Regions from separate parts of the Rhizobium indigoferae genome, predicted to be linked through region 1. Evidence: predicted binding sites of a transcription regulator. Region 1 holds the regulator's gene; each other region holds the start of a gene.
The links. Region 1 encodes LexA, which represses DNA repair genes until DNA is damaged. Its sites were predicted from a motif close to TGTTCNNNNTGTGTTCNG; they were not measured.
Positions count from the first base shown of each region.

Region 2: a site for LexA is predicted at 7,586-7,603, ahead of U5G49_RS32455 (ImuA family protein). Genes of this name have one in related genera too.
Region 3: a site for LexA is predicted at 7,241-7,258, ahead of U5G49_RS21330 (helicase-related protein). Genes of this name have one in related genera too.

Region 1 is NZ_CP140635.1:1,755,832-1,765,999, forward strand. Features, by position in the region: partial or broken gene U5G49_RS09040 (ComEC/Rec2 family competence protein) at 1-1,693, shown strand, start outside; gene lexA (transcriptional repressor LexA) at 1,674-2,393, opposite strand; gene U5G49_RS09050 (VOC family protein) at 2,593-3,489, shown strand; gene kdsA (3-deoxy-8-phosphooctulonate synthase) at 3,486-4,331, shown strand; gene eno (phosphopyruvate hydratase) at 4,578-5,852, shown strand; one part of gene U5G49_RS09065 (IS3 family transposase) at 5,915-6,804, opposite strand; one part of gene U5G49_RS09065 (IS3 family transposase) at 6,804-7,281, opposite strand; gene U5G49_RS09070 (FtsB family cell division protein) at 7,432-7,752, shown strand; gene pdhA (pyruvate dehydrogenase (acetyl-transferring) E1 component subunit alpha) at 7,897-8,943, shown strand; gene U5G49_RS09080 (pyruvate dehydrogenase complex E1 component subunit beta) at 8,959-10,168, shown strand, end outside.
Region 2 is NZ_CP140637.1:1,220,289-1,230,456, forward strand. Features, by position in the region: gene U5G49_RS32435 (sugar phosphate isomerase/epimerase family protein) at 1-755, shown strand, start outside; gene U5G49_RS32440 (Gfo/Idh/MocA family protein) at 758-1,933, shown strand; gene U5G49_RS32445 (error-prone DNA polymerase) at 2,072-5,338, opposite strand; gene U5G49_RS32450 (Y-family DNA polymerase) at 5,335-6,852, opposite strand; gene U5G49_RS32455 (ImuA family protein) at 6,767-7,528, opposite strand; gene U5G49_RS32460 (SOS response-associated peptidase family protein) at 7,823-8,596, shown strand; gene xth (exodeoxyribonuclease III) at 8,543-9,379, opposite strand; gene dinB (DNA polymerase IV) at 9,592-10,168, shown strand, end outside.
Region 3 is NZ_CP140635.1:4,327,176-4,337,343, forward strand. Features, by position in the region: gene U5G49_RS21305 (M48 family metalloprotease) at 1-524, shown strand, start outside; gene U5G49_RS21310 (RNA polymerase factor sigma-32) at 677-1,540, opposite strand; gene U5G49_RS21315 (CarD family transcriptional regulator) at 1,918-2,490, opposite strand; gene fdxA (ferredoxin FdxA) at 2,884-3,222, opposite strand; gene U5G49_RS21325 (RNA-binding S4 domain-containing protein) at 3,417-3,821, opposite strand; gene U5G49_RS21330 (helicase-related protein) at 3,824-7,078, opposite strand; gene U5G49_RS21335 (DUF3309 family protein) at 7,944-8,099, shown strand; gene U5G49_RS21340 (YMGG-like glycine zipper-containing protein) at 8,127-8,384, shown strand; gene phbB (beta-ketoacyl-ACP reductase) at 8,831-9,556, opposite strand; gene U5G49_RS21350 (acetyl-CoA C-acetyltransferase) at 9,628-10,168, opposite strand, start outside.

The DNA of each region.
Region 1 (10,168 bases):
GACAAAGGTCGATTTGCAGGCAGGTCCGCAAGCGGCCAGATCGACGACGGAAGCGCTGCTCGAAGGTCTCTACCGGCTGCGCAGCGGTATCGGCGACCGCATAAGGTCGATTCTGCCCGGCGACACCGGCGCTTTTGCCGCTGCTCTGGTGACGGACGAGCGGCGCGCCATCTCGAATGAGACGACGGAGGCGCTGCGCCAGTCCGGTCTGGCTCATATCATCGCTATCTCCGGCCTCAACATGGCGCTGTCAGCCGGCATCTTCTTCGTCGGTTTCCGCATGCTGCTCAGCCTCTTTCCCGGTGTCGCCCAAGCCTATCCGACCAAGAAGATCGCCGCTGCCGGCGCGCTCATCGCCGTCACGGCCTATTTCCTGATCTCCGGCTTTGCCGTCTCGGCCGAACGCGCCTTCATCATGATGGCGATCATGTTGATTGCCGTCTTCTTCGACCGGCCGTCGATCAGCCTGCGCAATGTCGCTCTCTCGGCGCTCGTCATTCTCGCCATTTCACCGTCCGAGGTCTTGGGTCCGAGCTTCCAGATGTCCTTTGCTGCGACATTGGCGTTGGTATCTGGCTACCAGCTGTGGAAGGACCGGCGCGTCCGCGAAAACGCTTTCCTGAAGCTGCCGGTGTTTCGGCCCGTCGTTACGGTTGCGGGTTTCTTCGGCGGCGTCTTCCTGACCTCGCTGATCGGCGGCTTTTCCACCGCGCTGTTTTCGATCGAGCATTTTCATCGCCTGACTGCCTATGGCCTGCCGGCAAACCTCGCGACGATGCCGATCATCTCCTTCATCATCATGCCGGCCGGGTTGCTGGCGATGCTGCTCATGCCTTTCGGTCTGGATGTTTTGCCTTGGAAGGTCGTCGGATTCGGCCTCGATCTGGTGATCGCGATCGCAAAGACGGTGTCCGGCTGGGGTGGCGACATCGGCATCGGCCGCTTGCCCGCTTGGTATTTCGCGATAGCCGTCGCAGGCTTTCTGCTGCTGACGCTGCTCCGCACCCGGCTGCGCCATATCGGCACGTCGATCATCGCGATCTCGACGCTCGTCCTCTTGCTTCTGCCGGTTCCCCGGCCGCCGGATCTGGCGATTTCGGAGGATGGTGGTCTCGTCGCAATCGTCGAGGCGGGGGCCATGGCTTCCAACCGTGAAAGACCGCCGGATTTCATCTTCGACCAGGCAGAGAGCGCTGGTCCTGCCGACGCATCACCCGCCGAAGATCTGGATGGTCCTGCTATCCCGCCGGAGGGAGAAGACCGCCGCGTCAGGCTTTCCCGCGATCAGCAGAACGAAGCAAGGTCGGCGATGCGGGCGGCTGCAGCTGGTGGTGAAGCAAACCGCTTTTCCTGCGTCAAGAAGGCCTGGTGCATATCAAGGCTTGGCAATGGTCACGTGGTTGCTGTCATCGACAATGCCGCCTATCTCGGTCCGGCATGCGACGCGGCCGATATCGTCGTGACGTCGGTCCGCCTGCGCTTCAACAGCTGCCGCTCAGGGGCGACGCTCTTCACCGGCGAAACGCTGCGCAGGACCGGTTCCGTCGAGTTGCGGTTCGCCGACGCCGGCCTGGAGGTCGCAACCGCATTCGATGCATTGTCGCGGCCATGGATGCTGCATCGCGCCTATGACTGGCGCAGCAACAGTTTTGCCGAATCCAGAATGCCTGATGTCAGTGATAGCGGCGAATGAGGCCGACGAGCTTGCCCTGAACCTTGACGCGGTCCGGCCCGAAAATCCGGGTCTCGTAAGCCGGGTTGGCCGCCTCCAGCGCGATCGAGGCGCCTTTGCGGCGGAAGCGTTTGAGTGTCGCTTCTTCGTCGTCGACGAGAGCAACGACGATGTCACCAGGACTTGCGGTGCTGCCGTTGCGAATAATCACGGTGTCGCCGTCGAAGATGCCGGCGTCGATCATCGAATCGCCCTTGACCTCGAGCGCATAATGTTCACCGGAACCGAGCATGTCGGCCGGAACGACGATGTCGTGGGTGTTGTTCTGGATCGCCGAGATCGGAACACCGGCGGCGATACGGCCCATGACCGGCACGGAGACCGAGTTGCCGTTGTCGGCGACGGGTTTTGCGGGAGCAGGAGTGGCGACCGGCTGCGGCTTGCCAAGGCTGCCCTCGATGACGCTGGGCGAAAAGCCGCGCCGGGGCTGAATGCTGGGGCTGTAGGCCTCCGGAAGCTTGATAACCTCTAGCGCGCGGGCGCGGTTCGGTAGGCGGCGAATGAAGCCACGTTCCTCGAGCGCCGTAATCAGCCGGTGAATCCCGGACTTGGAAGCGAGGTCCAGGGCATCCTTCATTTCGTCGAAAGATGGCGGAACGCCGGATTCCTTCATGCGCTCATGAATGAAAAGGAGAAGCTCCTGTTGTTTGCGCGTGAGCATCGACGTTGTGACCTCGTGATTGAAACAAATCCAGAACAGACACTATATGTTCCATATGTGTTCCGCAAGTAGCTAAATTTCCGTAAAACTTGGCGCCAACTCGTTGAGATTTTTATTTTCATTCGCCGGATTGGGACACATGTCTTGCATTGAGGGGCGCGCCATCGCACATCTCTTGCCGTTTCCAGGAGAGGATATCATGAACGAGCGTTCCGCCAAGCCGCACCCGCTGGATCATGTGGTGCTGCCCGTCGTCAATATCGATCTGGCGCGCGAGAGGCTTGGCAAGCTCGGCTTCACCGTTGCCGCCGATGCACGCCATCCCTTCGGAACGGAAAACGCCTGCGTCTTTTTTGCCGACAAGACCTATCTGGAGCCGCTCGGGATTGCGAGTGTCGAGGAGAGCGAGGCCTCAGCGCGGCAAGGCAATGTTTTCACGGCCCGCAACCGGGCCTTCCGCTTCCGCTGCGGCGAGGAGGGGCTTTCGGGGCTTGCTTTCGGCAGTAAGGATGCCGGCGTCGATCATCAGAACTTCGTCGGCAACGGATCGAGCGCCGGCGAGATGCTGCAGTTCACCCGGCCGATGAGGATGCCGGACGGTTCTGAGAGCATCGCCGGCTTCAAGCTGGCTTTTGCCGGCGACCTGCGAGCGCCCGATCTGTTCCTTTTCAGCGTCGAGCGCGTCAATCCGCTGCCGGCCGACCGCGGCGCGCTGGAGACGCATGCCAATGGCGTCACCGGCATTGCCGAGATCGCGCTCTGCGCGCCTGATGCTGCCGCATTCGGAGCCTTCGTCGGCCTTGCCGTGGCGCAGGCGGCAGTCGAGAAAACCGGTTTTGGCGTTAATATTGCTGCGTCGAACGCGAAAATCAGCCTGATGACGCCGGAAGGGCTGGAAGCCTATTTCGAGATCGCCGGCTCATCCGCCGATCGCGGCCTGCGTGGCCGGGCAATCCTCTTCATTGTCGCCGATCTTGCCGTGACAGAAGCGCATTTGGCTGCTAACGGGGTGACATACACGCGCAAGAACAATCGCATTCTGGTGAAGCCCGCGCCCGGGCAGGGCACGCTCTTCGCCTTCGAGGAGACACGATGAGCACTGAGACGAATTCCGAAGTCAAGATCGGCGAAGGCCAAGGCCAGGTCACCTTTTCCAATACCGGCCGCCTGTCGCTGATTGCCGGTCCCTGCCAGATGGAGAGCCGCGACCACGCCTTCATGGTTGCCGGTACGCTGAAAGAGCTTTGCGCAAAGCTCGGCATCGGCCTCGTTTACAAGAGCTCTTTCGACAAGGCGAACCGCACCTCTCTTTCGGCTGAACGCGGCATCGGGATCGAAAAGGGCATGGAGGTCTTTGCTGACCTCAAGAAGGAATTCGGCTTTCCTGTCCTGACCGACGTTCATACCGCCGAGCAATGTGCGGAGGTGGCAAAGGTCGTCGACGTCCTGCAGATCCCGGCCTTCCTTTGCCGCCAGACCGACCTTCTCATCGCCGCCGCCAAGACCGGCCGCGTCGTCAATGTCAAGAAGGGCCAGTTCCTCGCTCCCTGGGATATGAAGAACGTCCTGAAGAAGCTCAACGCCAGCGGCAATCCGAACGTGCTGCTGTGCGAGCGTGGCGCCTCCTTCGGTTATAATACGCTGGTTTCCGACATGCGTTCGCTGCCGATCATGGCGGCGATGGGCGCGCCCGTTATCTTCGATGCGACCCATTCCGTTGCGCAGCCGGGCGGGCAGGGCGATTCCTCCGGCGGTCAGCGGGAATTCGTGGAAACACTGGCGCGCGCAGCAGTGGCTGCCGGTATTGCCGGCGTCTTCGTCGAAACCCACCAGGACCCCGATAATGCACCTTCGGACGGCCCCAATATGGTCTATCTCAAGGACATGCCGCGGCTGCTTGAAAAGCTGCTTGCCTTCGATGCGGTCGCCAAGGTTTGACGTTCAACAGCCTGACATGATCGTGCTATAGGCATGTCGCGAAAAAGTGTGCAGCGGTTTTGCGACAATGACATGCGGAAAGCCAAAGACCTAAAGCGTGGCAAGCGAATCTGAAAGATCGCGACGCGCTTTAGGCGAGATCCGAACGCTTTCGAAGGCTGGAAATTGCAGCATTGTAATTTGCACGCCTTCGACTAAGACAGGTTTCGAACCGACTTATCACCACCCACCGAGCAGGAAGAACCCATGACTGCAATCACCGATATCATCGCCCGCGAGATTCTCGATAGCCGTGGCAACCCCACCGTCGAAGTCGATGTCTATCTCGAAGATGGCAGCATGGGCCGCGCGGCCGTTCCCTCGGGCGCCTCGACGGGCGCGCATGAGGCGGTCGAACTGCGCGACGGCGGCAAGCGCTACCTGGGCAAGGGTGTCGAAAAGGCGGTGGAAGCCGCCAACACCGAGATCTTCGACGCGATCGGCGGCATCGACGCCGAAAACCAGATCCAGATCGACAACATCATGATCGAGCTGGACGGCACGCCGAACAAGTCGCGCCTCGGCGCCAACGCCATCCTCGGCGTGTCGCTCGCCGTCGCCAAGGCTGCTGCCCAGGCGTCCGGCCTGCCGCTCTACCGTTATGTCGGCGGCGCTTCCGCCAGCCTGCTGCCGGTGCCGATGATGAACATCATCAACGGCGGCGCCCACGCCGACAATCCGATCGATTTCCAGGAATTCATGATCCTGCCAGTCGGCGCCGATTCGATCGCCGAAGCCGTGCGCATGGGTTCGGAAGTCTTCCATACGCTGCGCAAGGAACTTGCCGCGCAGGGCCATAACACCAATGTCGGCGACGAAGGCGGTTTCGCACCGGGTCTGAATAGTGCTTCGGAAGCTCTCGACTTCATCATGAAGTCGGTCGAGAAAGCCGGCTACAAGCCGGGCGAGGACATCTACCTCGGCCTCGACTGCGCCTCGACCGAATTCTTCAAGGACGGCAGATACGTTCTCGAAGGGGAAGGCCGCACGCTGGAATCGGGCGCCATGGCCGAATATCTGGCTGAGCTCGCCGCCAAGTATCCGATCATCTCGATCGAGGACGGCATGGCCGAAGACGATTGGGACGGCTGGAAGACGCTGACCGACCTGACCGGCAAGAAGACCCAGCTCGTCGGCGACGATCTCTTCGTTACCAACTCCGCCCGTCTTCGCGACGGCATCCGCATGGGCGTCGCCAACTCGATCCTCGTCAAGGTCAACCAGATCGGCTCGCTGACGGAAACGCTCGATGCCGTCAACACGGCGCACAAGGCGGCCTATACCGCCGTCATGTCCCACCGCTCCGGCGAGACCGAAGATTCGACCATCGCCGATCTCGCGGTCGCCACCAACTGCGGTCAGATCAAGACCGGCTCGCTGTCGCGTTCCGACCGTCTTGCCAAGTACAACCAGCTGATCCGCATCGAAGAGGGCCTCGGCCCGCAGGCTCAGTATGCCGGCCGCTCGATCATTCGCGGCTGATCGGATCTGATGTTCAATGGTTTAACCCGCGCCTTTGAACTGACCCCAATAAGTTGGACGGTTTAAAGGCTGGTTAGATTTAAGGGCTGAGTTCTGTATTGCACAGGGCTCAGCCCTTTGAGTTTCAACTTGATGCGCTGATGATTGTAGTAGTGGATGTAGTCGTCGATGCCGTCTTTCAGGCTTTTGATGCTGACGAAGCGATTGGGATGAAAGAGCTCGGATTTAAGGGTGGCAAAGAAGCTTTCCATGGCGGCGTTGTCGAGGCAATTGCCTTTGCGTGACATGCTCTGGGCGATGCCGCATTTTTGAAGCTGTCGCTGATAGGCTGGCATCTGGTAGTGCCATCCCTGATCGGAGTGCAGGATCGGCTTGTCATTGCTCCCCAGCCGGCTCAAGGCTTTGTTCAACATGCTTTCCACCAGTTTGAAGACCGGCCTTGTGGTCGTCTCGTAGGCGATGATCTCGCCATTGTAGAGGTCCATGACCGGCGAGAGATAGAGCTTCTCGCCGGCGACCTTGAACTCGGTGACGTCGGTGACCCATTTCTGATTGGCTGCCTGCGCAGTGAACTGCCGTTTGACGAGGTCGGGGGCTGTGCGCCCGACGTCACCTTTGTAGGAGCGGTATTTCTTCGGCCGTACCAGCGATTTCAATCCCATCTCGACCATCAGGCGCTGGACCGTCTTATGATTGACCGTCTGCCCGAGCTGGCGGATCGCCGCCGTCACCCGGCGATAGCCGTAGCAGCCCTTGTGAGCCTCGAAGATGGCTTTGATCCTGTCCTTGAGCGCAGCATGCCTGTCGGCCAGCTGCGACATCCTTTGCCGGTAGTAGAACGTGCTGCGGGAAAGGCCCGAAAGCTTCAGCACGTCGTCAAGCGGATAGAGTGGCCTTAACGCCTGGACGACTTGCGCTTTTTGAGCGCTGGTTGCTTGCGCGTTAAGGCCTCGAGTTTTTTTAGGTAGTCGTTCTCCATGCGCAGATAGTTCAGTTCCGACAGCAGTTCTTCGCGGCTCTTCGCCTCGTCGCTCTGCAAAGCTTGCGGCTCCCGGGGGATCGGCGGCTCGGACATCGATCGGGGGCCTCCTTTGCGGCGTGAGGTCAGTGCATCAATCCCACCAGTCTCGTAGCGTCGCTCCCAATCCGAAAGGCAACCCTTATTGCGGATGTCGAACAGCGCCGCCGTCTGGCGGTAGGAGAGCCCATCCTTCCACATCCGCTGGAGAACCGATAGCTTGAATGCTGCATCGTAGTGGCTGAACTTCTTCGCAAGACCTGGAACCCCATGCGCCTCATAGCTTGCTACCCATTTGCGAACCGTCCCATGGTCTACCGCGAAGTGCGCGCCGACCTCCCGAGCACTACGCTCGCCCTTCTCATAAAACTCCACAACAGAAAGCTTAAAAGCCAGGCTGTGATTGGACATGCAAAACCCCCGAAGGTGGATGTCCAACTTTCGGGGGTCAGTTCACTTCCCGGCGCGGGTTTTTTATTGCCCGGTTTTTAGAGTCAACGAACGGTTAATCTCTGCGCGTTAGATTGAACGAATTGGTAATGCGTTCAAGAGCATGCGTGTATGTGGACAAAGCATCATAAGAAGAGAAAGATCGGTCGCTTCGTCATTCCGGCCATGACGGTCGCCTTCCTCTCCTATTTCGGTTATCATTGCATCCATGGCGATTACGGCCTGCGCGCAACGGAGACGTTCGAGCATCAGCGTGTCGCGCGTGAAAAAGAGCTTGCAGTCTTGAAGGCGAAGCGCGAACATCTGGAAAATCAGGTCGCGCTCCTCAGTGACGGCTCGCTCGACAAGGATATGTTGGACGAAAAAGCGCGTTATCAGCTCAACATGTCGCGTGCGGACGAGATCGTCATATTCAACCATTATTCCAATTAACCGAAAACAGGTTAATTGGAATTTTCATAGTTCTTCCAATAATTTAGCAGCGAATACGAGCCATGCAATTATGGCATTGCTGTGGTCATATTTCTTCCCTATGGTACGCCCACCAAGAAACGACAAACCCATAGGGAGGGTTGAATGGCGCCGCGAAAGACCGCGACCGTTTCCAGCCGCAAAACTGCAGCAAAACCGGCAGCCAAAGCATCGAATGGAGGCCCTGTAGCCGACTTCGATCGCAATGAAGAGCTCAAGGCCTATCGCGAGATGCTTTTGATCCGTCGCTTCGAGGAGAAGGCCGGCCAGCTTTACGGCATGGGCTTCATCGGCGGCTTTTGTCACCTCTACATCGGTCAGGAAGCTGTCGTTGTCGGCATGCAGATGGCGCAGAAGGACGGCGACCAGGTCATCACCGCCTATCGCGATCACGGCCATATGCTGGCAACCGGCATGGAAGCACGCGGCGTCATGGCGGAACTGACCGGGCGTCGCAGCGGCTATTCCCACGGCAAGGGCGGCTCGATGCACATGTTCTCGAAAGAGAAGCATTTCTACGGCGGTCATGGCATCGTCGGTGCCCAGGTCTCGCTCGGAACGGGTCTTGCCTTCGCAAACCGCTACCGCGGCAACGACAATGTCTCCATCGCCTATTTCGGCGACGGCGCCGCCAACCAGGGCCAGGTCTACGAGAGCTTCAACATGGCTGCTCTCTGGAAGCTGCCGATCGTCTATATCGTTGAGAACAACCGTTACGCCATGGGGACGTCGACCGCGCGCGCCACTGCGCAGTCGAACTACTCGCTTCGTGGATCCGGCTTCGGCATCCCCGGCATTCAGGTCGACGGCATGGACGTCCGCGCCGTCAAGGCTGCGGCCGACGAGGCGCTCGAACATTGTCGTTCCGGCAAGGGCCCGATCATTCTCGAAATGCTGACCTATCGTTATCGCGGTCACTCCATGTCCGACCCGGCGAAATATCGCTCCAAGGACGAAGTGCAGAAGATGCGCTCCGAGCATGACCCGATCGAACAGGTCAAGGCTCGCCTCGTCGAAAAGGGCTGGGCTTCCGAAGACGATCTGAAGGCGATCGACAAGGATGTCCGCGATATCGTCGCTGACAGTGCCGATTTCGCCCAGGCCGATCCGGAGCCGGATGCATCCGAGCTCTATACCGACATTCTGCTCTAATCGGGGAGGGAACCCATGCCTATCGATATCCTCATGCCCGCCCTCTCTCCGACCATGGAAGAAGGCACACTGTCCAAATGGCTGAAGCAGGAAGGTGACAAGGTCACCTCCGGCGACGTGATTGCCGAAATCGAAACCGACAAGGCGACGATGGAAGTCGAAGCCGTCGATGAAGGGATCATCGGCAAGCTGCTCGTCGATGCCGGCACTGAAGGCGTCAAGGTCAATACCAAGATCGCCGTTTTGCTGCAGGACGGCGAATCCGCTTCGGACATTTCCGCCGCCAAGCCCGCCGCCCCGGCAGCGCCCGCCGTTGCTCAGGAAGAGAAGCCGACCAACACCGGTTCCGCCTCCGCGCCGCTTCCGGCCGAGCCGAAGGCTGTCGTTCCGAACGACCCCGAAATCCCGGCCGGCACTGAAATGGTGTCGACGACCGTGCGCGAAGCGCTCCGCGACGCCATGGCCGAAGAAATGCGCGCCGACGAAAACGTCTTCGTCATGGGCGAGGAAGTCGCCGAATACCAGGGCGCTTACAAGGTCACGCAGGGGCTGCTGCAGGAATTCGGCCCCCGCCGCGTCGTCGATACGCCGATCACCGAGCATGGCTTTGCCGGCGTCGGCGTCGGTGCCGCAATGGCCGGCCTTCGCCCGATCGTCGAATTCATGACCTTCAACTTCGCCATGCAGGCGATCGACCACATCATCAACTCCGCCGCCAAGACGCTCTATATGTCCGGCGGCCAGATGGGTGCTCCGATCGTCTTCCGCGGTCCGAACGGTGCTGCGGCTCGCGTCGGCGCCCAGCACAGCCAGGATTATGCAGCCTGGTACAGCGCTATTCCCGGCCTGAAGGTCGTCATGCCCTATACGGCATCCGACGCCAAAGGCCTGCTGAAGGCTGCGATCCGCGATCCGAACCCGGTCATCTTCCTCGAAAACGAAATTCTCTACGGCCAGCACTTCGACGTGCCGAAGCTCGACAATTTCGTCCTGCCGATCGGTAAGGCCCGCATCCATCGTCCGGGCAAGGACGTCACTGTGGTCTCCTTCGGCATCGGCATGAGTTATGCGACCAAGGCTGTCGCCGAACTCGAGAAGATCGGCATCGACGTCGAACTGATCGACCTTCGCACCATCCGCCCGATGGACCTGCCGACTGTCATCGAATCGGTGAAGAAGACTGGCCGTCTGGTCACCGTCGAGGAAGGTTATCCGCAGTCCTCCG
Region 2 (10,168 bases), on a different replicon from region 1:
CGCATGTTCACAACAACCCGGCAGCGCGGCGCGCCTGGGCGGAGGAGCAGATGCGCTTTGCGGCCCGCGCGTCCCGCAATCTCGGCATCGATCGGCATGTGAGTTTCACAGGATCGCTGCTTTGGCCATATCTCTATCCCTATCCCCAATGGCCGGAAGGTCTGGTCGAGGAGGCGTTCGACGAGCTGGCGAAACGCTGGACGCCGATCTTGAACGACTTCGATGAACAGGGCGTCGACCTCTGCTTCGAGATTCATCCGTGCGAGGACGTGCATGACGGGCTGACCTTCGAGATGTTCCTGGAGCGTGTCGGCAATCATCCGCGCTGCAACATTCTCTACGACCCAAGCCATTTCGTGCTGCAGGCGCTCGATTATCTGGAATTCATTGATCACTACCACGAGCGGATCAAGATGTTCCACGTCAAGGACGCCGAGTTTCGGCCGAACGGCAAGACAGGCGCCTATGGCGGCTTCCAGCCCTGGTCGAAGCGTGCCGGCCGTTTCCGCTCGCTTGGCGACGGTCAGGTGGATTTCGGCGCGATCTTCACGAAGCTTGCAACCTACGACTTTGACGGCTGGGCTGTCCTCGAATGGGAATGCTTCATTAAGCATCCGGAGGACGGCGCCGCCGAGGGCGCAAAATTCATCCAGGACCACATCATCAGGGTGGCAGATCGCGCCTTTGACGACTTCGTAAAATCAGGCGCCAACAGGGACGCCAATCGAGCCATGCTCGGACTTGATCGAGGGTAATCATGACTTCAGATTCGACATCGCAAGGACCGCTTCGTCTTGGAATGGTCGGAGGCGGCAGCGGCGCCTACATCGGCAACATTCATCGTATTGCTGCCCGCCAGGACAGACACTGGGATCTGGTCGCAGGCGCGTTCGACGTAGACGCGGCCCGCGGACATGCTTTCGCCGCAAGTGAAGGTCTGAGCGCGGAACGATCCTACGACGACTATCGAGCCATGATCGCGGGCGAAAATGCGCGTGAAGACCGCATAGATGCGGTGGCGATCTGCACACCGAACTTCACGCATTTCCCGATCGCCAAGGCGTTTCTGGAAGCCGGGTTCGACGTGATCTGCGAGAAACCGCTGACGGCCACCCTGGAAGACGCCGTCACGCTCGAAAGGCTCGTTCGCGAGACGGGTCGCTTCATGGGCGTCACATATACCTATTCCGGCTACCCGATGATCCATGAAGCCAAACACATGGCTTCGACGGGCATGCTTGGAAAGATCCGCACCATTCAGGTGGAATACCCGTTGGAATGGATGGCGACCGCAATTGAAAGCGAAGGAAACGCACAGGCCGCGTGGCGAACTGATCCGAAAAAGAACGGCCGCGGCGGCTCGATCGGTGATATCGGAACACACGCTTATCACCTGGCCGGTTTTGTCTCGGGACTCAAGCTCGAGTCCTTGACCGCAGATCTGGCAACATTCGTGGAAGGACGTGCACTCGACGACAACGCCCACGTGATGCTGCGATATGAGGGTGGCGCGCGCGGGCTGCTCTGGTCGTCGCAGGTGGCCCTCGGCTCGTCGAACGGCGTCCGGCTGCGTGTGTTTGGTGAAACAGCATCTCTGCGTTGGTTTCAGGAGCGGCCGAACGAACTCGTGCACGCTCGTCTCAACGGCCGCACCGAAATCATTAAACGAGGCGCCGATGAACTCTCTGAAGCCGCGAAAGTCCGCACTCGTACGCCTCCGGGGCATCCTGAGGGATATCTCGAGGCATTTGCAAACCTTTATGCAGGTTTTGCGGAGGCTATTCGCGCAAAGCGTGATGGGCGCCAACCAACCGCCATCGGGCGGGATATTCCGACCGCATATGACGGCCTGAAAGGCGTTGCATTCGTCGATGCCGTTGTCGATAGCGCCGCGGCCAACAATCAACCTTGGCTGACACCCGTCGCGGTTTAACGGATAGGAACATCGACTGCAGGCACATCCTGCAGTCGTTTGTCTTAGCGATCGCAAAGAGAACGCAATTGCATGCACGCCTTGAACGGAATCGAACCGCGGCATTCTCCATCGAGGCGAGCTATCACGCTGCATTCATTAGTGAAAATTCCGGCTTTTCACCTTCAGCGTATCGATGTGCAAATCGGGGACGAAAATATCCCTCGGCTTGACCGCCGGCGGTCGATCCCGCGAATCCGGGCTGCCCGGCGACCCATGGGAAAACTCGTCACCGCGGCCCGTCGGCAGTTTGAACTCCCCATCACGATCAGCCAAGGCGGATAGGTCGCCCGACAGATCAAACAGCTGCTGGGCGATGAGGTGCACGACCTCCCCTTCCCGCTGGATCCGGCCGTTGATCGCCATCATGCTCGATCCGAGCACGACGCGCCGACGTCGCTCAAAGAGCTTCGGCCAGACAACGACGTTCGCCGGACCGGTCTCATCCTCGATCGTCAGAAACATCACACCTTTTGCCGACCCGGGCATTTGACGGACAAGAACGAGGCCCGCGGTCATCAACCAACGGCCATCTCCGGCCGACATGGCTTCTCCGCAGGTGACAATGCTTCGAGCGGCAAGGTCCTTGCGCAAGAATGCGATCGGGTGCTCGCGCAGGGTCAGACCGGTATGGCTGTAGTCCTGGATGACGTTGTGGCCATCTGTCATCTGCCGAAGTTTGACGTCAGGCTCCTGCTGCTCGGCGAGCGTCTTCATCTCACGCTCGGCCGCGGCAACAAAGAGCGGCAATGGCTCGTCGCGCAAAGCTTTGATCGCCCACAGTGCATCGCGTCGCTGAAGTTCGAGCGATGGCAGGAAAGCATCGGCCTCCGCCAGTTCGACCAGCGACGCCGCTGGCACACCGCAGCGCCGCCACATGTCATCGATGCTGTCGAAGGGCTGATCGGCACGGGCGGCCACGATCCGTGCCGCATCGGCTGCCGCCAGCCCACGCACCAGACGCATACCCAGGCGGACGGCATGGCGGCGCTCGTCTCCCTTGACCTGCTCGAGCGTGCAGTCCCAGCGAGAGCGATTGATACAGACCGGCCGGATCTCCACACCGTGGTTGCGGGCGTCGCCGACGATCTGGGCGACCGCATAGAAGCCCATGGGTTGGCTGTTGATCAAGGCCGCGCAGAACGCGTCGGCGTAATGGCATTTCACATAGCTGGAGGCATAGGCAATGAGCGCGAAGCTTGCAGCATGGCTTTCCGGAAACCCGTAGGAGCCGAAGCCTTCGAGCTGCGAAAAGGTCTTTTCAGCAAACTCCGGCGAATATCCATTCTTCACCATGCCGGAGACCAGCTTGTCCTTGAATTTAGAGACGCCACCGGTGAACTTGAACGTGGCCATCGATTTGCGAAGCTGATCGGCCTCGCCACCGGTAAAGCCTGCGCAGACCATCGCCACCTTCATTGCCGATTCCTGGAAGAGAGGCACGCCGAGCGTCTTTCCAAGCACCGCTTCCAGTTCGGGCGTCGGATAACCGACCGGTTCCTTGCCTTCGCGACGGCGCAGGTACGGATGCACCATGTCACCCTGGATCGGCCCGGGCCGGACGATGGCAACCTGGATGACGAGATCGTAGAAGGTCCGCGGCTTCAGCCGCGGCAACATTGCCATCTGAGCCCGGCTTTCGATCTGGAAGGTGCCGAGCGTGTCGGCCTTGCGGATCATCGCATAGGTCGCAGAGTCTTCCTGCTCGATATTCGCCAGATCGATCGTTTCGCCCTTATGCTCCTCAATCAGCTTGAATGCTTTTGCCATGCAGGTCAGCATCCCCAACGCCAGGACATCGACCTTCATGAACTTCAGGGCTTCGACATCGTCCTTGTCCCATTCGATCACCTGCCGGTCGGCCATCGATGCCGGCTCGATGGGGACAAGATCGTCGAGCCGGTCATGCGTCAACACGAAACCGCCGGGATGCTGGCCGAGATGCCGGGGGGCGCCCATCAGCTGCTGCGCAAGTTTCAGCGTCAATGCGAGGCGGCGGTCGTCGGGATTGAGGTTGAGTTCGCGCAGATTCCGGTCGCCGACCATGTCGGCCGACCAGGACCACATGCCCGATGACAGAGCCTTGATCATATCCTCCGGCAAACCGAGTGCCTTGCCGACATCGCGGATCGCCCCTTTCGCACGATACCGTGTCACGGTCGCGCAAAGCGCTGCCCTCTGGTGGGTGTAGGTCTTATAGATCCACTGGATGACTTCCTCACGCCGTTCGTGCTCGAAATCGACGTCGATATCCGGCGGCTCGTCGCGTTCCTGGCTAACGAATCGCTCAAACAACAAGTCATTTGTCTCCGGATCGATGGAGGTGATGCCGAGAATGTAACAGACCGCGGAGTTGGCGGCAGATCCCCGCCCCTGGCAGAGAATGCCTTGGCTGCGGGCATATCGGACGATCGAAAACACGGTCAGGAAGTAGGGTGCGTATTTCATGGCCCGGATGAGGTCGAGCTCATGGCGGGTGATATTCAGAACGCTGTCTGGCAGACCTTCCGGATACCGCGTAGGCGCGCATTCCCACACATAGTGCTCAAGAGACGCTTGCGCGTCCTTGCCTGGGACGATTGCCTCCTCAGGATATTGATAGGTCAGTTCCTCGAGCGAGAACCGACAGCGATCGGCGATTTCCCTCGTCCGGGCCAATGCTTCCGGGTAACGTGGGAACAGCCGCTGCATCTCTTCCGGTGGCTTCAGGAAGCGGTCGGCGTGGCGCTCCCTTTCAAAACCGACATCGTCGATCGTGGTTCTGGTGCGAATACAGGTGACGACGTCCTGCAGCTGACGGCGCGACGGTTCGTGGAAAAGAACGTCATTCGTCACAACGGTCTTCACCTTGAAGCGTGTGGCCATGTTCGACAGCTCGTGCAGCCGCATCTGGTCGTTCGGCCGCCGGCGAAGGGAAAGGGCGAGATAAGCCCGGTCCCCGAACATCTCCGCCATCTTTCTGAGCTGCACCGCGCAGGTCTCGTCCGGAAGATCGGGCACCAGTATCCCGATCAGGCCCTCGGCATAGAGGGCAAGGTCGTCGAGATGCAGGATGCAGTTGGCTTTGCCGCCCCTGCCCTTGCCGAGCGTCAGCAACCGGGTCAGGCGCGAATAGGCGGCACGATCTGTGGGATAGACGAGAATCGACATGCCGTCCTGCAGATCGAGACGGCAACCGACCAACAGGCGGACGCCTGTGGCACGGGACGCCTCGAGAGCCCGGACGATGCCGGCCAGCGAGTTTCTGTCGACGACGCCGAGCGCCTCGATGCCGAGCGCCTTGGCGGTCGCAAACAGCTCATCCGCCGACGATGCTCCGCGCAGGAATGAGAAATGTGTCGTGACCTGGAGTTCGGCATATCTCATGCAAAAATCCCGTGCAGGAACCATTTGTGCGAGCCAGTCGCCGCATCGATGCCATCGCCCGACCTGAATATCCAGAACCGTTCGCCGCCCTCGTCTTCGATCACGAAATAGTCGCGTACCGCATCGAACTCGGAGCCTCTCGTCCACCACTCGCCAAAAATCCGCTCCGGGCCATCGGCACGTTTCACCCGCCGCCGCTTGCCGCGCCAGGTCATCGACACAGGCGGATGATCCGGCAGCAGCGCGATCACTTCAATGAGATCCGGACGGGAAAGGAGCCGAACGGGTCGAGGCCAGTGCAAGGTCCATGACGACCCGGTCTCCTCGGCGACCGCACTCACGCGCTTGACGCTGCGCTCGGGCACATCGCTCGCCACAGGCGCCATGCGATAGACACGCTGCCCGCGATTGCCGATCACGTCGATCAGCGGCGCGATATCCACGATCTCCTCCTCGATCAGGGAGGACGCTTTCTGCACTTCAGTGAGCGGTTCGGCGATGATAGCCACCAGCGAGAGTTTCTCGATCCCGAACCCCGGCTCGATCTTCTCGATCCGATCCTTGAAGAGCTTTGTCAGCCAGGCCACATTGCGGGCGGGCTTCGCCGTTCCGGCGCGGATCGCCTGCATGGTATTGTCGACCTTGTGGACGAGAAGATCCGCGCGGCGAACACCGAGGCCCTTCTGCTGCAGCGCTTGGCAGAGTTCAACGACAAGCCGCGAGACGTATTTGGCGATGGTCTCGGGAGCGCCGATCGGCTCGGCAAAGGCGCGGCTGACTTCGATGACATCCATCGGACGGATCGGATCGATCGGCTCCGGCAGCCGGCCATACATCTGGTCGAGACGGCGGCCGATTTCGGGACCGAAGCGAAGGGCAAGCGGCGCGCGTGGTGTGGCCGACAGCTCGCCGATCGTCTGAAACCCAAGGGTTCGAAGGCCCGTGACGATTTCAGAGGGCAACCGCAATGATGATACCGGCAGCCGCTCGACGAAACCTGACGTCTCGCCCCGCGCAGCGATCACGGTATCGCGCGGGCTCACCCGTGCCAGCGCATGCGCCGCACCCCAGCTGTCAGCAATCGCCACCCGCGCGGTCAACCCCTTTGCACGGAAGCGATTGACGATGCCGGACAGCATCAGATCCTCGCCGCCCTGGAGATGATCGGCGCCGTCGGTGTCCATGACGATGCCGTCGGGCGCATCCATTGCCACGATCGGCGTGTACTGCGTCAACGCCCATAGCGTGAGGCGTCTAAGGGCCGCAGTGTCCGCGATCGGATCGGCGTCGACCATCTGCAGGCCCTGCACGATGGCCTGCGCCTTCGCGGCCGGCATGCCAATATTAAGACCCGCGGATCGGGCTGTTTCATCCGCGGCTGCGATCCAGCGTTTGGAACCACTCTTCGCGACGACGACAAGCGGCCGCTCAGCGGTGAGCATTCCCGCGCCGTCGGCCCGTCTGATCCTGTCGATCGCGAGATCCGGAAGATAAATGGATACGACCCGTGGCATCGCACGCTCCTACAATAAACTCTGCGCACTCGCCCGCCTTCACTCTCATCAACTCCAGCAGCCATCGTGGCCGCCCGACGCCCGGAACCGGCAGTTCTTCCGATGGCAGTACGCTGACGCGCCATCGGGATGTTGATGCCGTCGGCTGGCCAAAGTCCGATGCCTCTGTCTGCCGCCGCCATCGTCGCACGACCAGCCCAATCGTTCCGGTCTTCTCCGCCGCAAGCTGAAGCCGGCGAGACGCGGTCATGGGAAGACGAACGAGCTCACCGACCACGGCACCCAGGCCACCGTAACCAAGACCTTCCTCCATGGTCGCCAGGACATCTTCTTCCCTATCGGCTTCGGCAAAGACCACGCGATCGGGATGAAGACCCGCCTGCGCCAGCGCCGGGAAAAACAGATCTGGACGCGTCATGCACCAAAGGATCTGCCCCTTGGTTCGCGCCGCGATCCCCGCCACGCAGAGGGCGGCGGCAGCACCATCAACCGTTCCGGACCCGCCACCCGCGAATTCGTGCAAGGCGCCATATGCCAGACCGCCGCCCGGAAGCACCCCGTCTATTTCGGAGACCCCGAAAGCAAGGCAGCCAACCTTCCTCGTCGAACCGCCCTCGAGAGAGGCTATGCGGTCGCGTAGATCGGTAATTACCCTGTTGCGGGCAGCAGTTATCATTCACGCGTCCCTTGAAGGCCGTGTTGGAGTTTCGACTTCATGTCGTTCGAATGCAGATGTTCTCTATCTGTTCCGATGGGCTCGAAGAGTCAAGCAACCGAGAATAGGAATATTATCTCTCAACTTTAGGGAACCAAGAGATTCGCTTTGCGAATCATGGCCATGGGCCAATTGCGGCGATTTGGTCGAGCGGAAATAAATTTTGTCGGATTGGCAACTCACCCTCCGCCGGTTGGCATTTGGCAAATCCATCGGGTACGATGCTCGCAGTGTTCACGGGAATGGTCGCCGCGAATGTGCAATCTGTACCGCATGGAAGACAAGGATTGGGTTGCCAAGTGGGCTCAGGACGCCGAGAGCATGATCAATCTCATGCCGGCGTACCAAATGAACCCGGATCAGATGGGGCCGATCGTGCGCAATACGGCCGATGGAAGAAAGCAGCTGGTGCATGTGCGCTGGGGTCTGCCCTCCCCACTATTCGCTCTCAAGAAAGAAGCTGAAAAGAAGGCCGAAAAACTGCGCGCCAAGGGCAAGGAGGTCGACTTCGATGCCTTGCTGCGTGAGCAGGTGGATGGCGGCACCACGAATGTTCGTACTCTCAATTTTCCGCACTGGAAGCGTTGGTTTGGTGTCGAGCATCGCTGCCTTGTCCCTGTGACCAGCTTCGCGGAGCCCGATCCAGCCAGCAAGGAAGAGGGCGGCAGGACCCCAAACGCCTGGTTCGCGCTCGATGAAAGCAAGCCCCTGATGTTCTTTGCAGGCATCCATGTCCCACAATGGACGAGCGTGCGGAAGGTCAAGGACGGACTGACAACCGATGACCTCTACGGTTTCCTGACCACCGATCCGAATAACCTGGTGAAGCCAATTCATGAGAAGGCCATGCCGGTCCTCCTGCTGACAAAGGAAGAGACCGATGTTTGGATGCGCGCGCCATGGGACGAGGCCAAGGCGCTTGGCCGTCCGCTCCCCGACGATGCGCTGATCATAGCATCCAGGGAGCCTTACGGCTCAACGATCGTAACAAAGGCCGGAGACCCGGTCGCCCAGCCGAGCCTTTTCTGAGCCTGGACCGGTCAAAAGCAGCTCGATCCACACCGGTGCATGATCACTTGTGTGGTCCCAGCCTCTGACCGACTTGTCGACCTTGGCCTGCTTGAGATCGTCAGCAAGTGCGGGGCTTAGCAGGAAGTGATCGATCCGCAGCCCTGCGTCGCGGGCAAAGGCATTTCGGAAATATTTCCAGAATGTGTAGATCCGCTCATCGGGATGAAGGTGCCGCACCGCGTCCGTCCAGCCCTGCTCAACGAGCGCGGCGTAGGCCGCTTTCACCTCCGGTCGGAACGGCGCATCGTCCCGCCACCGTTCAGGTTTGTAGACGTCGAGGTCAATCGGCATGACATTGAAGTCGCCGACGAGCGCGACGGGAATGTCTAGCTCGAGCAGTTCGGCCGCATAGTGATGCAGCCGTTCGAACCAGCGCAGCTTATAGTCGAACTTCGGACCGGGAGCAGGATTGCCATTGGGCAGATAGAGGCAACCGATGATCACTCCATCGATGGCCGCCTCGATGTAGCGGCTATGCGTGTCATCCGGATCGCCGAGCAGGCCACGCCGCGTTTCGAGCGGATCCTGTCCACGCACTAGAATGGCTACTCCATTCCAAGATTTCTGGCCATGCCAGATCGCTCCGTAGCCGGCGCGCTCAAGTTCTCGACGCGGAAACTTGTTGTCTGGGGCTTTCAATTCCTGCAGGCACACGACATCTGGCTGCGCCTCATCGAGCCATCGCAGCAGCACGTCAAGGCGGCCGTTGATACCGTTGACATTGTATGTGGCGAGTTTCACCGACGGTCAGCGCTTGCGATCATTGGACTGTTCTCCTGCTGTTATTGTCACAGGATCAGAACGCCTTGGCGGGCCAGTAGTTTCACCGCATTCAGGACCCGGTAACTCCGATTGTTGATATCGCGGCGAAGGCTGCTATGTTCTCTCTTTGTTTCGGTGTAAAACCTTCAAAAGGAGGCGCCGAACCCGCAGCCCTTCTCGTTGAAGCCGCCATGAACGACTTGAGCAACATCCCGGTCCGGAAAATCGTCCACATCGACATGGACGCATTTTACGCGTCGGTCGAACAGCGCGACAATCCGGAACTCCGCGGCAAGCCGCTCGCCGTCGGCGGATCGGCCGCACGCGGCGTGGTGGCTGCAGCAAGCTATGAGGCGCGGGCCTTTGGTGTCCATTCGGCTATGCCGTCGGTCACCGCAAAACGGAAATGCCCGGACCTGATTTTCGTGCCGCCGCGCTTCGACGTCTATAAGGCGGTTTCCCAGCAAATCCGCGAAATCTTCGCCGAATACACGCCGCTGATCGAGCCGCTATCCCTCGACGAGGCCTATCTCGATGTGACGGAAAACCTGAAAGGCATGGAGATCGCCACCGAGATTGCGAAGGAAATCCGGGCCAAGATCAAGCAGGTCACCGGGCTCAACGCCTCAGCCGGCATTTCCTACAACAAGTTTCTCGCCAAAATGGCCAGTGACCTGAACAAGCCCAACGGCCAGGCCGTCATTACGCCGAAGAATGGGCCAGGCTTTGTCGAAACCCTGCCCGTCAAGAAATTCCATGGTGTCGGGC
Region 3 (10,168 bases), 2.3 Mb from region 1:
ATATCGACAACAAGGTCGAGGCGGTGATGGCCACCGGCCCGAACGACATCGCCGTCCGTTTCGACGGCGTCGCCGACAATCAGAACCAGAGCCTCACCAATTATATCTCCAGCGGCTGGGTAACTGGCCTCGACCCGTCGACCATCCAGCCGATCACCATCAACGGCATGGAAGCAGCCACCGCGCGCGCAAGCGCCGACCGCTGGGATTTCGATGTCACCGTGATCCGCAACAATTCGCAGATCTTCCGTTTCCTGACGGCCGTACCGAAAGGCAGCGACGCCCTTGAACCAACGGCCAACGTGCTACGCGCCAGTTTCCGGCGCATGACGCCGGCAGAGGCCGCATCACTGAAGCCGCTGCGCATCCGCGTCGTCACCGTCCGGCCGGGTGAGAACATCTCGACGCTCGCTGCCCGCATGATGGGCACCGACCGCAAGCTCGATCTCTTCAAGCTCATCAACGCCCTGCCCACGGGTGCGGCCGTTTCAACGGGCGATCGCGTCAAGATCATCGCCGAATAAAAAAGGCCCGGCTTGCGCCGGGCCAGTCTGTGCTGCTGGAGGGGACAAGCATGTCGCGCAAAAGTGGGCAGCGGTTTTGCGATAACGACATGCGTAAAACAAACACCTAAAGCGCGACCGGCGAATCTGAAAGATCGCGACGCGCTTTAGGTTCAGGCGTAGGCCGCCATATGCGGATCGGCGCTGACGAGGGCGCTGCGGAGTTTTTCCATCGCCCGGCTTTCGATCTGACGCACACGTTCCTTGGAAATGCCGAGATCGGCACCGAGTTCTTCGAGCGTGGCACCGTCTTCCGCCAGACGCCGGGCGCTGATGATCTTCATCTCGCGTTCGTTGAGATGTTTCAGCGCCGAAGCGAGCCAGACGCGGCGACGCTCGCCGTCGATCATGTTGGAAACCTGCTCGTCCGGCAGGGGATCGTCGCTGACGAGGAAGTCCATCTTCTCTGCGCTCTCGGCATCGCCGGAGACCGAAGGCGCCTGCAGCGAAGCGTCGTTGCCGGAAAGCCTGGCATCCATCGTCTGCACATCGGCGAGGCTGACGCCGAGGGCCGCGGCGATTTCCTGGTGAATCGATTGCAGCGTCAGCTGTGTGTCACCCTTGGCGAGCTTGGCGCGCAGACGACGCAGATTGAAGAACAGCGCCTTTTGCGCTGAACTCGTGCCACCACGCACGATCGACCAGTTGCGCAGGATATAATCCTGGATCGAAGCCCGGATCCACCAGCTTGCATAGGTCGAAAAGCGCACGTCGCGTTCCGGCTCGAAGCGTGCGGCGGCCTCCAGCAGGCCGACATAGCCCTCCTGCACGAGATCGCTCATCGGCAGGCCGAAATTGCGGAACTTGCCGGCCATGGATATGACGAGGCGCATATGGGCCATGGCGATCTGGTTGCGCGCGCCGCGGTCGTCGTGATCCTTCCAGCGGGTGGCGAGATCGTGCTCTTCCTGACGGGCAAGATAGGGGGCGGCCATCGCGATTTTGATCATGCGCCGATCTGCAGACATGTTCTTCATTTCGATCTCCCAAAGCAGGCCTCTCGCCCTGAAATGAACAATAAAACTCGTGTTCCGGAACATCGCTGTCCGGATTGAATGGGTTCTGAATGCATAAAAGCCTCGCCCCTGGACTTTTCAGGGGGAGGCCCTATTTCTCATCATGTGCCGGTAAGACGGCTGGGCTGGACCTGTTTCTTCACTTTGCCGGATGGGCAATATAGAAAAGGCATGATCCGCTCCTCATCGAACATTGACGGAATAGCAGTTCGCTCGTTGAGGCCATTGCCTGACGAGCAGTCCGCAATTACGTGTGATAAACGCGGCAGTCGGGAAAAAGTTCCAATAAAAAAACCCGGCACGAAGGCCGGGTTTTTTGACAGAAAAACAGGGTCGCTTTACGCGGCTTCGTCCTGCGAATCGTCTTCTTCAATCGCCTTGCCGCGCTTCGGACCCTTGTTGAGATTGGTCTCGACGAGACGGACGGCTTCGGTTTCCGACATCTTGTTGACAGCGGCGATTTCGCGCGCCATGCGGTCGAGCGCAGCCTCATAGAGCTGGCGTTCGGAATAGGACTGCTCGGGCTGGTTCTCGGCACGATAGAGATCGCGCACAACTTCAGCGATGGAAATCAGGTCGCCGGAATTGATCTTGGCATCATATTCCTGGGCGCGGCGGGACCACATGGTGCGCTTGACACGCGCCTTGCCCTGCACGACCTTCAATGCACGCTCGACGAAATCCGTTTCCGAAAGCTTGCGCATACCGATGCTCATGGCCTTCGCAACCGGAACCTTCAGACGCATCTTGTCCTTCTCGAAATCGATAACGAAAAGTTCGAGCTTCATGCCGGCAACTTCTTGCTCTTCGATAGCGGTGATGGTACCGACGCCATGAGCGGGGTAGACGATCGATTCACCGGTCTTGAAGCCGTGACGTGCTGTAGAAGGCTTTTTCTGCTGAGTCGTCATTCTATTCAAAAACTCCCTGTTACGCTTCCGGCGGCGGCCGGAGCCGGGTCAGTCAGGCCCGGGTGAGACGGTAGTATCCGTCGGGTGACTTCACTCTGGTCCCATCGGGCAAAAGCAAAGACTTCTTGCGCGCGATCTTGGGACCCGGCGCTCAAAGCGTTGATATGTCACGGAAACCGCGTACGGATTGGTTTTGCTTTCGTGATGGTTTTGGGCATGCGTCATGCCACAAATGGAACAGTAACCGAAACCTATCATAAAAATATGAGGAAATCAATAATTTGCTTCGCTTGAGTCATGCGGGCAACACATGTCACCCATATGCCTCACGCAGCTTTTACAACGTTTCGCCCCGCGGTCGCCCGAATCCGGCGACCGAATGTGGACACTGTTTCAATCGCCGGAACCAGGCTTCTCGGAAAAATATTTCTCGAATTTTCCGGACTCGCCATCCATTTCCTTGGCCTCAGGCAACGGCTCCTTCTTGACCGTAATATTCGGCCAGATCGTCGCATATTCGGTGTTGATCTTCAGCCATTTGTCGAGGCCCGGCTCGGTATCGGGCTTGATCGCCTCGGCGGGACATTCCGGTTCGCAGACGCCGCAATCGATGCATTCGTCGGGATGGATGACGAGGAAATTCTCGCCCTCATAGAAGCAGTCGACAGGGCAGACTTCCACGCAATCGGTGTATTTGCACTTGATGCAATTGTCGGTCACGACATAGGTCATGAAGAACTCCAGGATTTCCATGCGGATGGGGCCGGGCAACCTGGAACGTCGCGCCTATCCCCGTGCCGGAGGAAAAGCGTGAGCAGGCTTGGGAGGCAAGCACGCTTCCGGCAGGTTGTCAGTGACGTATCGGCTTTATCGCCGGATTTCAAGGATAAACGATCTGCAAAAGCCGCCGCCGCAGACAGAGTTTTCTAATCCTCGTCCGACATCAGCCTGTCGATTGCACGTCTTTCCTTTTTGGTCGGACGGCCGGTGCCGGTCGCCCGGATTGCCTGCTCGTAGGGCGTGAGACGTTTTGCCTCATCGGGCGGCGGGGATTGGTCGTCGTAAAGCAGGCGCGCCTGCTCGTAAGGCCCCCGCCGCTCGCCGGCAAGGCGCACGACGAGAACGACATCGCGCCGCTCCAGCGTCAGCTCGATACGGTCACCCGGCTTGACCATCTGGCTCGACTGGCTGCAGCGCTCGCCGTTGATGCGCACATGGCCTGATTGGATATGGCTCTGCGCCACCGAGCGTGACTTCGCCAAGCGCGCGAAGAACAGCCACTTGTCGATGCGCTGGCGCGAACCGCTTGTCGGCTGTGTCTCCCCGCTCATGACTACTTCTTCATCTGCTCCTTGAGGGCCGCGAGCTTGGCGAAAGGCGAATCCGGATCGATCGGCTTCTCCTTGCGCGGCGGCTTGGCCTCAAAGCGCAGCGGCTGCGAGCCGCCGCGATTGTTGTTGCGGTCGTTACGATCGTTGCGGTCACCGCGATCCTTGCGATCGCCACGGTCCTGCCGGTCGCCGCGCGGCTGGTCGCCCCGTGGTTGGTTGTTGCGGTCGCCCCTTGCCTGCTGCGGCCGGCCGCCATCGCGACCGCCGCCTTCCTTGCCGCGGTTCTGGCGATTGTTGTCACGGCCGTCGCCGCCGCGATTGGCCTCGCCGCCTTCACCGCCGCCGGGCCGGCGATTGCGGTCGCCGCGTTCCTGGTTCTGACCGCGCTCCTGGCCCTGGCCGCCACGGCGATCGCCATGCCCGCCGCGCGCCTGGCGCTGATTGTCGTTGCGGCCGCCGAGACGCCACAGAAGAACCGGCTTCGGTTCCACCGGCTCGCCGGCTTCCCCAGCAGCAGGTACTGCTTCCCCAGCAGCAGGTGCTGCTTCCTCAGGAACGGACACCGCTTCCCCAGACGCTTCCACCGGAGCCGATGTCTCGATCGCTTCGACCGGAGCGGGGGTCTGGACCGCTTCGGCTACGGGCGCGTCAGCAACCGCCGGAGCCGTCTCGGCAGCAGTCTCTTCCGCCGCTCCGTCGGCATCGTCGTGATCAGCTTTTTCGGCTGTCTCTTCCGCAGGCGTTTCCGCAGTGGCAGCAGGCACTGAGGCCGCATCCTGCGTCGCAAGATGTACTGATGCCTCCTCCGCCTTCACGGCATCGGCGCGATAGCCGAGACCCTTGAGGATTTCTTCCATGTCCTCGAGCGTCGCACCGAGGATCGACAGCATCGCCGTCGTCGTCGTGAAGCGGCGGCCGTCATAGGCGCCCTCCGGACGGTTGTTTTGACCAGGCTTCCATTGCAGCAGCGGCCGGATGATATCGGCAAGCCTTTCCAGAATGTCGATGCGCACGGCACGCTTTCCGAGGAAACGGAAGCCGGCGAGCTTGTAGAACATCCGCTCGAAGCTCGGATCGGTGACGACAGAAGTGCGGCCGGCGGCAAGCACCGGAATGAGATCGCCATAACCCGGCTTGTCGAGACCGTCATTCTTCAGCGCCCAGAGCAGCGTGATGAGCTCGGCCGGGGCCGGCTTCAGAAGCGCCGGAACGAAGATATGATAGGCACCGAAACGCACGCCGTAACGGCGCATGGAGGCACGGGCCTCCTGGTCCAGCGACTTCACCTCCTCGGTCACGTCGCGACGGAAGAGCACCCCGAGATTCTCGACGAGCTGGAAGGCAAGCCCCTTGGCGAGACCCTGCAGGTCCTCGGCGCGCGACAGATCATCGAGCGGCTTCAGCACCGTGCTGATATGATGATTGACGAAGCGCTCGATGCGGGCGGCGACGTGATCACGGGCATTGCCCGTCAGTTGTTCGTCGGCCAACAGGATCACGCGCGGACGCATGATGTGATCGCTGCCCGAAAGCCGCGCCACCGGGTCGCCCAGCCAACGGATCAAACCGTCCGAACCGATTACCAGATCGCTGTTGCCGGCGGCATGCATCCGGGCCGCGCGGGCTTCGAACTCGAGCCCGAGCGCCTTCTGCGACGCAGCCTGAACCGCCTTGGCATCCGGTCCGTCCGTTCCCGCCACTGGCGTGAAACGGAATCCGCTCAACTGCCCTACATGATGTCCTTCAACGAAGACATCGCCATTCACACTGATTTCAGCTTCCAGCATCGCATTCTCTCTCAGGCGCTTCATGAGCACAGATGTCCTGCGATCAACAAAGCGTTTCGTCAACCTTTCATGTAACGCGTCGGACAATCGATCTTCGATTTCCCGCGTCTTTTCCTGCCAGTGTGTCGGATCGGCAAGCCAACCGGGCCGATTCGAAACGTAGGTCCAGGTCCTTATCTGCGCGATTCGCGCCGAAAGCGTGTCAATTTCCCCATCTGTTCGATCGGAGCGATGAACCTGCTCCGCCAGAAACTGCTCGTTCACCGTGCCATAGCGGACGAGATCGGAAAAGAGGGTCGCGATAAGATCGGCATGTTGTGCTGGGGTGATACGCCGATAGTCGGGAAGCGCGCAAGCCTCCCAGAGTTTTTCGACGCGCGCCGGCCTGTCGGCGAGATCGATGACCTCGGGATAGCGCGAAAGCTGTTCCAGCGCCTGATGGTCGACCGCAGGCAGCGCCCGCGTCAGCCCCGGTACGCGCGGTCCCACCTCAAGGCTGGCGCGCAGCGATGCGATTGAGGAGAAGTCCATCTCCGTCGTCCGCCACTGCAAAACCTTGACGTTGTCGAACTCGTGCCCCTCGATGCGCTGCACCAGCTCATCGTCGAAGGGCGAGACCTGTCCGGTGACGCCGAAGGTCCCGTCCCGCACGTGTCGCCCGGCGCGCCCGGCGACCTGGCCGAGTTCGCCAGGATTGAGATTGCGGAATTGGTAACCGTCGAATTTCCGGTCCTGGGCGAAGGCAACGTGATCGACATCGAGGTTGAGGCCCATGCCGATCGCATCGGTCGCCACCAGATACTCGACGTCGCCTGCCTGATAGAGCGCCACCTGCGCATTGCGGGTGCGCGGGCTGAGCGCGCCAAGCACGACCGCGGCGCCGCCGCGCTGCCGGCGGATGAGCTCGGCGATGGCATAGACCTCGTCGGCGGAGAAGGCGACGATGGCCGAACGCTGCGGCAGCCGGGTGATCTTCTTCTGCCCGGCGTAGAAAAGATGCGAAAGCCGCGGCCGCTCGACGATATTGATGCCGGGCAGCAGCTGCAGCAGAATCGGCCGCATCGTCGCCGCACCGAGCAGCAGCGTTTCCTCTCGGCCGCGAAGATGCAGGATGCGGTCGGTGAAGATATGGCCGCGCTCGAGATCGCCGGCGAGCTGCACCTCGTCGATCGCGACGAAGGCGGCCTTGGTCTCGCGCGGCATCGCTTCGACGGTGCAGACGGAAAAACGCGCATTGGGCGGCGAAATCTTTTCCTCGCCGGTGACCAGCGCCACATTCTGCACGCCGACCTTCTCCACCACCCGCGTATAGACCTCGCGCGCCAGCAGCCGGAGCGGCAGGCCGATCACGCCCGTCCCGTGCGCAACCATGCGCTCGATGGCATAATGGGTCTTGCCGGTATTGGTCGGCCCGAGCACCGCGGTCACACCGCGCCCACTCAGAATCATCGGCTGCGAAGTCAGAGTCATGAGTCCATGCAAATGAGGCGGGTGGCCCCAGGAAAATCTCGGCTCCTCGATGGAAGCCAGTGAACACATGGACAGCTGCCGCCGCAAACGCAAGGGCAGATTTCAAAATGCCTCGGGGATTACGACCTTTGCGAGTCCCGTGGAGCGCCCGAATTGCCGATTCGGAACAGCGTGAGAACGAATCAGCGACGAATCGGTGACTCCAGCTGATTCAGCTTTTGTTCACGGCTAAGTATTGATTTTGAATCACTTTTTCCCACTAGATGCTGAATCATGAGACTCTCTCTTGTTCGTATTTTCGCTATCGTGAGTGACCGATTCCCGCCTGATCTTGAACAAGCGAAAATCCGCCCGAAATTAACCTCTCGACCAAAGCCGGAACGAATCGGAGACGAATCGCTGACTCCGTCGTTTTCGCCTTTCGTTCACGGCCACATCTGGTAGCAGCTTCAGGTCCGGGCGCTAGATGCGGATCGGCGGCAAGGGCCTTCGTTCCACCTCATCGCACCGGCATTAATCTTTCGGGAGCCGGATTCAGATCGCGTTAAACTGCGGCAGCCGATACGGGTGCCGAGTGCAGGCGTTGATCAAAGAGGGAACGAATCGCTGACGAATCGGCGACATCACGATTTTCCCGCTTTGTTCACCGCAACATATTGTATTTAAAGGAGTTTTTAACCATACGGGTGATTTCCCGGGATGGTCGAATTCGACCGATGCTGCCGACCGTTCGTGAAAGCGGCCATGCTCCTCAGAAAACCGCAAACAAGGTTTCGTCACATTTCGAGAGCTTAGCCGGGAACAAAAATCGCCAATAAGTGTTTCTCGTCCATTCGAATTGCAGATGAAATGAAGGGAACACACTATGCTCGGCACGATACTTCTTGTTATCCTTATTCTGCTTCTGATCGGAGCCCTGCCGAATTGGGGTTACAGCCGTGGCTGGGGCTATGGACCTTCTGGCGGTTTGGGGCTAGTTCTCGTCATTATCATTATCCTTGTACTCATGGGCCGCGTCTAAAGGCCTACAAACCTGGGGAGTTACGACATGATGAAGAAGATTGTTCTTATTGGTGCGCTCGTCGGCGCTCTGGCATCCTGCACGGCGACCGAGCAAGGTACGGCGATCGGCGCCGGCACCGGTGCGGTCATTGGCGGTGTCGTCACCAACAGCTGGGGCGGCGCAGCCGTCGGCGCCGTTGCAGGCGGTCTGACCGGTGCTCTGATCGGTCATTCGGTCGAACGCCGCGGCTACTGCGTCTATCGCGACCGCTACGGCCGCCGCTACGAGGCTCGTTGCCGCTAATCGGCAAAGGCATATCGGACTCCCGACGGGCGCTTCGGCGCCCGTTTTCTTTGCCGCTCACACCCGTCAACGAGTCGTTGACACTCGGTTGCGAAAGTCGAATCTACCGCCGCCCAACGGGCAGGCCCATATCTCCTTCACGAGCGCAACGGACAGGCAGAGCCGCCCGGCGCACCGGAAAGGAACGTTTCCATGATCCAGATTTTCCTGAATTCCCTCGTCGCCGCTCTCATCGCATCGGCTTTCCTGACGACCGCGATATCAGCCCTCAGCAGCGGAGACCGCTCGCTCGCCAAAGTCCCAGCCAGAGTTCGGAAACAGCGACATCCAAACACCGACCGCCGGTCTTGATCCAGCAAATGAAATAAGCGATGGCGCGTCTCCCGGCGCGTCATCGCTTTGAATCTGCCGATAATCCGTATTACCGACTCGAGGAATGGAATTGCCTAGGCGAAATACTGTCCACCATTGGCCGTCAGCGTCGAACCGGTGATGAAGCCGGCATCGTCGGAGACGAGGAAGGTGACGCAGCGCGCGATCTCTTCCGGTTCGCCGAGACGACCGACGGGGATCTGCGGAATAATGCGTTCATTCAGCACCTTCTCCGGCACGGCAAGCACCATTTCCGTTCCGATGTAACCGGGGCAAATGGCGTTGACGGTGATGTTCTTGTTTGCCCCTTCCTGGGCCAGCGCCTTGGTGAAGCCGAGATCGCCCGCCTTGGCCGCCGAATAATTCACCTGGCCCATCTGGCCCTTCTGCCCGTTGATCGACGATATATTGACGATACGGCCGAAGTTGCGGTCACGCATGCCGGTCCAGACCTGATGCGTCATGTTGAACAGGCCGGTGAGGTTGGTATTGATCACCTCGTGCCACTGCTGCTGCGTCATCTTGTGGAACATCGCGTCGCGGGTGATGCCGGCATTGTTGACGAGGATTTCGACAGGCCCGATCTCGCTTTCGATCCTGGCAATTCCCTCGCCGCAGGCGAGGTAATCCGAAACATCCCATTTGAACACCGGAACGCCGGTGACATCATGGAAGGCTTTGGCCTTCTCGTCGTTGCCCGCATAGCTGGCCGCGACCCTGTATCCGGCGTTTTTCAGTGCCATGGATATTGCCGCGCCGATGCCGCGTGTACCCCCAGTGACCACAGCCACTCTGCTCATGTTCCGCTCCCCTTTTGTTTTTTGCCCCGCCGCGTGGCGGGATCTTCAATCAAACATGGATCGTATGCTATTTAAAGCGCTTCAAAGCACATGGCCACACCCATGCCGCCCCCGATGCAAAGCGTGGCAAGACCTTTCTTCGCACCGCGGCGCTTCATTTCGAACAGCAGCGTGTTGAGAACGCGCGCGCCCGAGGCGCCGATCGGGTGGCCGATCGCGATCGCCCCGCCGTTGACGTTGACGATCGACGGATCCCACCCGAGATCCTTGGTGACGGCGCAGGCTTGCGCCGCGAAGGCCTCGTTGGCTTCAACGAGATCGAGATCGTTCACCGACCAGCCGGCCTTCTCGAGCGCCTTGCGCGAAGCCGGGATCGGTCCGGTGCCCATGATCTGCGGATCAACACCTGCCGTTGCCCAGGAAACGATGCGAGCGAGCGGCTGGATGCCGCGCCGGACTGCCTCCGCTTCACTCATCAGCACCGCCACAGCGGCACCATCGTTGAGGCCGGACGCGTTCGCGGCCGTAACCGTGCCGTCCTTGTCGAAGGCCGGGCGCAATTTCCCCATCGCCTCCAGCGTGGCGCCGTGACGGATATATTCGTCAGCATCG